Regions from separate parts of the Pedobacter sp. WC2501 genome, predicted to be linked through region 2. Evidence: riboswitches for the same ligand, from Rfam matches in the RefSeq annotation. Region 2 holds a riboswitch; the other holds the start of a gene.

Region 1 (3,193 bases), 2.9 Mb from region 2:
GGAAAAGATCCGATGGTTGTAGTGGCATAAATAGGCAAATTAAGCTCCTGTTGTTTTATTTTTCTAGTCGAAAATGGGCTTAAACGTTCCGAATCTTGCTCTTTTAAGGCCAAAACGCGCGCTTTTACTAACGGATTATGGATGATTTTAGAAACTTTACGGTTAGCGATCGCTTTTTTGTTTTCCTCAAGTTTTTGCAGGGTAGATGCAGGGCTTTCGTTGTTGATCAGTTTTTTTAAGGTATCTACTTCGGCGATTTTTTGTTTTGCATAAGCCAGCCACTGTTTAATTTCTGCCGATAAATTTTTCTCGTTGGTTTCATTGTCCAGATCAACCGGTGAGTGAATTAATGAGCAGGATGGTGCAATCCACACTTTATCCAATCCTCTTTTTTCTACCACCTGATTAATTATGGATACGGATTTTTCGAAATCATTTTTCCAGATGTTCCTTCCGTCTACCAAACCTAGTGAAAGGATGGTGTCTTCTTTTAACGAGGCTAAGACATCTGTCAATTGATCTTCTGCACGTACCAGATCGATATGTAAAACATTTACCGGTAATGAAGTAGTAAGGGCTAAATTATTGCCTAAGCCTTCGAAATAAGTGGCTAAAACAATTTTTAATTTTGGGAAAGCCTTTCTAATTTCCTTGTAAGCATATTCATAAGCTTTTTTGTCTTTTTCGGTAAGGTCTAAAGTCAAAAATGGTTCATCAAACTGAACATATTCTACATCCAAAGCATCTAAACGGGATAAAATCTCGATATAAACCGGAAGCAGATTTTTGATCAGGTCTATTTTTTCAAAGCCGGTTTCTTTTTCTTTTCCCAGTAAAAGGTAAGAAACCGGGCCGATTAGAACAGGTTTGGTGGTAATACCCAATTGTTTTGCCTCGTAAAACTCATCGATAATTTTGGTAGAGAAAAGTTTAAAAGGCTGGTCTTTGTAAAACTCGGGCACAATGTAATGGTAATTGGTATCAAACCATTTGGTCATTTCCATTGCTACCACATCCAATCCCTCTTTCTGATAACCTCTTGCCATAGCAAAATAGAGATCAAGTTCAGAATTTCCTTTTTTCAGGATCACTTCGTTGTACCTTTTCGGTATTGCCCCAAAGGTTAATGAATGATCAAGAACATGATCATAAAAAGAAAAGTCGTTCGATGGAATGATATCAATTCCGGCTTCTTTTTGAAGTTTCCAGTTTTCGTGGCGAATGTTTTTGCCCACCTGAAGTACATTTTTGTACCCAGTTTTATCTGCCCAGTAATTTTCGCAGATTTTCTTTAATTCCCTTTGGCTACCTATTCGCGGATAGCCCAGATTTTGCGTTAGCATCTCTTTTAAAGATTAAGTAAATAAATCGTTTAAAAGCTCAAATCAGTATTTATACTTTTCTGTTAAAATAAAAAAGGAAAGGTTATGGCACAGCCTGCCCACTCATCGGCAAAAAGCTTAAAGCAGGCATATAAAATTTTAATTTTATCGTGTACAATCAGACCTGACCAATTACTTTATAACGCGAAAGTACCGTCAATTCAATATAGGCAGGTCTCCTGACTTATTCCCGATCTTATCGCCTTCCCATCCCGGTAAAACGGAACAGTGGCATGAATGATAAGACCGTTGTTTTTTTGTTAAAAAACAGAATTTACAGTTGCGCGACAGCTCGTGATTTGCACACGATTCCCTATTAATCCCGGGTGTAATTCCGGGAACCTGTATCGGTTGATGAAAAATAAAGTTAAGAACTTACATCAAGGCAAATGTATGGATTAGGATTTAAAGATTAAGGTATTTTTGTAAGCATTGATTTCGCCTCCTTCCAATTGATGGTATTTATTTCTTTAACCACAGATGCACACAGATAAACACGGATTTTTTATAAATATTAAGTCTAAAGTATCTTAAATCACTTGTAACAAATTTACAGCATGCCCTTTTTGGTGCAGATTCTCTATTATATTTGATTACCTGACTAAACTTCTTCTTATGATAAAAACCTACTTTAAAGGGCTTTGCATTGCTTTTTTAATGGTAAATAGCTGTGTGGTACTGGCGCAGGAAGTGCCCATGCCAAAATCGCATTTTGGTTTTGATATCGGCGACGATTATCAACTGGCCAATTACACCCAGACAGAAGCATACTTTAAAAAGCTTGCAACAGCTTCTAACCGTGTTAAACTAGTTGATATTGGGAAAACCGAAGAAGGCAGAAGTCAATATATGCTGATTGTTTCTTCACCTGAAAATCTGAAAAAATTAGATCGTTATAAAGAAATTTCGCAACAACTGGCTCATGCTGAAATTACCCCTGAGCAGGCCAAAACATTGGCGCAGGAAGGTAAGGCTGTAGTATGGATAGATGGCGGACTACATGCAAATGAAGTAGTTGGCACTCATCAACTGATCCAAACGGTATATGAATTTGCCTCCAGAACTGATGCAGAAACTTTGCGTATTCTGGATAATGTAATCATCTTATTTACTCATGCAAACCCTGATGGTCAGGAACTGGTAAGCAATTGGTACATGAGGAATAAAGATCCGAAGAAAAGAACAACTTCCGGACTTCCTGTTTTGTACGAAAAATATGCGGGACATGATAACAACCGCGATTTCTTTATGTTAAACCTTAAAGAAACACAAAATATCGGTCGCCAGCTTTTTGTGGAATGGATCCCGCAGATTATGTATAACCATCATCAGGCTGGTCCGGCAGGAACCGTTGTTGCAGGGCCGCCCTACCGTGATCCGTTTAATTATGTTTTCGATCCAACACTATTAACCAGTTTAGATGCGGTTGGTGCGGCCATGCACAACCGCATGAATGTAGAAAACAAGCCTGGTTATACGCAGCGTGGAGGATCGGTTTATTCTACCTGGTACAATGGCGGTTTAAGAACTACTACCTATTTTCATAACATGATCGGACTCCTGACAGAAATTATCGGGAATCCCACCCCTTCTGAAATTCCGTTGGTTCCTTCGAGATTATTGCCGAACGGCGATTCGCCAAACCCGATCACCCCAAGGAAATGGTACTTTAAAAACTCTATCGACTATTCGGTATCGTTAAACTATGCTGTTTTAAATTATGCACAACGTTACCGCGACGAATTGTTGTACAACATTTACCAGATGGGAAGAAATTCTATTGAGCGCGGTAAAAAAGATACCTGGTCTTT
Region 2 (3,193 bases):
CTTTAGCAGGAAATGCTTCAGGAAAGATCAGTTTCTGCATGATTTTTTGCTGATCGTTGATGGCAAATGCATTTTTTCCTGCTAAACTAAATGGTTTATTCACCAGTTTATCGGCACTGTCTAAATAGCCTTTACCCATTACCAGATTGGTCAATTTCAATTCATATTCTTTTGGATCGTACTGTGCAGGTTGATGATACACTAATTTATCGCCATTATAAAACTCAATGGGATTGCTGTGCCTGGCCGATTCTCCTGTATCGCCAATGGCCAATCGGTTTAAAATACGACTATTATTTAACCCATTAGCTTTTAGTTTTTTATTAATTTCTGCTCTTCCAATAAATTCAAATAAGCGGTTAAAGGCATCATTATCGCTGGTAAGCAATATCTTCTTGACATAATGCTCAATAGAAGGCAGGCTGTTTTTAGCGCTGGTATCTTTTAAAACCTTGGTCTGCCCTTTAAATAAACTATCTGTAATCATCGTGCTCTTTGCTGTTAAACCTTTACTTTTTAGGCGATTTACTTTCTCTAATGCAAAAATGACTGCAGCAAGCTTAACTGTGCTGGCTGGGTAAAAGTAATGTTGAGGATCTAAATTATAACTAAAGGTTTTAAAAGAGGGTTTATTCTTCGAATCGCGGTTAACCTGGGTATAAAGAATCTGAATCTGGTTTTTACCTGGATGGTTAAGTACAGCTGAAAAAAGTGCAGGCTTACTTTCCATTAGCTTTTTTAGAAAAAGAGTATCGGTTTTTTGTGCCATAACAGATAAGCTGATCAATGAAAATGCAATAATTAAAATCCTTTTCATGGGTGGAAATTTGATTCCTAATTTAGCTTTTTCTGTTAGAAAGACTGTCTTCCATTCATGCATTTTACATATTGGTTAATTTTGTTACTTTTGCAGCGCTTTTGGTTTCCGGTTTTACACCCGGAATTAAAAGGGAATACAGTGTAAATCTGTAACTGTCCCGCAGCTGTAAGCTCCTTAACGGATTTCCAATCAATTTGCCACTGTCCCGACACGTCGGGATGGGAAGGCCGGAAAGCCGGGAGTAAGTCAGAAGACCTGCCTTAGCATTATATTTCATAGCTTTCGTGGATTGAAGCTAGGGGTGAGGTACTTACGTTTTTCGTATTTTCATTTCTTTTCTATCTGTCGGCTGTGGGTTAAACTCACAATCAAATGATTAAAATTACAGGTGTTTTATTAAGCATCAGGTTTTATTTTGCTTTTGTATCCATGTTGGGTATGGGTGTTTTTTTGCCCGGTATTTCTGTAGCACAGATAGATACTGCAAAAGCCAATCAACTGCAGGAAGTTAAAATAACTGAATATAAAAATTCACAGGTTAACTTATCGCCAACTCCGGTACAAATTCTCATCGGATCGGAATTAAAACGCTTAAACAGCCTGTCGGTTGCCGATGCCATACGTTATTTTGCAGGTGTACAATTAAAAGATTACGGAGGTGTTGGTGGTTTAAAAACCATTAACGTAAGGAGCATGGGCAGTAACCATACGGCTGTATTTTACGATGGTATTCAGTTGGGTAACGCCCAAAACGGTCAGGTAGATTTGGGCAGATTTTCGTTAGATAATTTGGAAGAGATTGCCGTTTATGTTGGTCAGAAGGCCGATTTGCTGATGCCTGCCAAAAGTTTTGCGGCAGCAAGTGCACTTTATCTCAAAACTGCGCAACCTATTTTTAGTTCCGGGAAAAATTATGGTTTTGGCGCTAGTTTTAAAACTGGTTCGTTTGGATTAATTAATCCCAATCTCAGTTATAAACAAAAAATCAGCAATAAAATCTCCTTCCTTATTGATGTCAGCTATTTAGAATCGAATGGGAAATATAGGTTCAGATATAAGGAACTGGCTTACGATACGACTATTATCCGGAACAATAGCGATGTCAAATCGGCAAGGGTAGAAGCTACTTTGTTTGGATTATTACCCGATAGCAGTAAATGGAACATTAAATTATATAACTACAATTCTGCCCGTGGATTGCCCGGAGCTATTGTTTCGAACAGGTTCACCTTTACGCAACGCCAATGGGATGATAATAGTTTTGTTCAGGCTTCATACCAAAATAAAAAAAGTGCACGCTATAATTTTATGTTCAACACGAAGTATGCGTACAGCTTTATGCGTTACCTCGATCCGGAATTTAAAATACAAAATGGCTTTTTGGACAACCGCTATACCGAAACCGAATGGTACATTTCTGCAGCCAATCTATATAAGATATCGAAAATTTGGGAGATTTCCCTCGCCACCGATTATACTTTGCAAAGGCTGGATGCCAATTTATACGATTTTGCTTACCCAAGCCGCAATACTGGTTTAGTGGTGTTGGCTAGTGCCTTAAATTTAAGCAGATTAAATGTACAAGGCAATATTTTGGCAACGCTGATTGCAGAGCAAGTTAAAAATGGCGATCAATCTGCCAACAGGCAAGAATATACACCAAGTTTAATGGCCTCGTGGCAACCTTTCCAAAGCAAAGATTTCCGCATTCGGAGTTTTTACAAATCTATTTTCCGCATGCCAACTTTTAACGATTTGTATTATACATTTATTGGCAATACCAAACTCAAACCCGAATATACCAAGCAGTACGATTTGGGTTTTACTTACGGACATACATCAAATGGTAAGCGTTTGCCTTATTTGTCCATTCAGGCTGATGCCTATTATAATCTGGTAAAAGATAAAATTGTAGCCATTCCGGGTAATAATTTAGGCCGATGGACAATGGTTAACCTCGATCGCGTGCAGATTAAAGGTTTCGAAACGAATATTCAAACTGTTTGGGATTTAGCTGCCCAGCTAAAGTTAAAAGTAAGTGCCAATTATACCCTCGAAAAGGCAATAGATATTAGTGCAACTGCATTTCGGTATGGCGACCAGATCCCTTACATCCCTGTTCACAGTGGATCTGCAAGGTTTGGTGTTGATTATAAAAACCTGGTATTTAATTATAGCTACATCTACACTGGCGAAAGGTATAGCCAAAAAGCCAATATAACCGCTAACTATGTTAAACCCTGGTATACGCACGACTTAGCTATTGGTGCAAATTTCGCTTGCCAACAAATCAGGTTCTTTTTCAATGCCGAAATCAATAATGTTTTTAACCAGTATTACGATGTGGTACTAAATTATCCGATGCCTGGCCGA

What was found. A riboswitch is a leader RNA that binds a small molecule or an ion and turns the genes downstream of it on or off. The one in region 2 is predicted to bind cobalamin.
Region 1: linked by a shared signal. The riboswitch ahead of metE (5-methyltetrahydropteroyltriglutamate--homocysteine S-methyltransferase) and the one ahead of ACUN24_RS16730 (TonB-dependent receptor plug domain-containing protein) in region 2 are both predicted to bind cobalamin.

The regions. Positions count from the first base shown of each region.
Region 1 is NZ_JBQZFI010000001.1:1,048,862-1,052,054, reverse strand. Features, by position in the region: gene metE (5-methyltetrahydropteroyltriglutamate--homocysteine S-methyltransferase) at 1-1,343, opposite strand, end outside; cobalamin riboswitch at 1,535-1,743, opposite strand; gene ACUN24_RS04510 (M14 family metallopeptidase) at 1,998-3,193, shown strand, end outside.
Region 2 is NZ_JBQZFI010000001.1:3,952,271-3,955,463, forward strand. Features, by position in the region: gene ACUN24_RS16725 (serine hydrolase) at 1-817, opposite strand, end outside; cobalamin riboswitch at 902-1,097, shown strand; gene ACUN24_RS16730 (TonB-dependent receptor plug domain-containing protein) at 1,193-3,193, shown strand, end outside.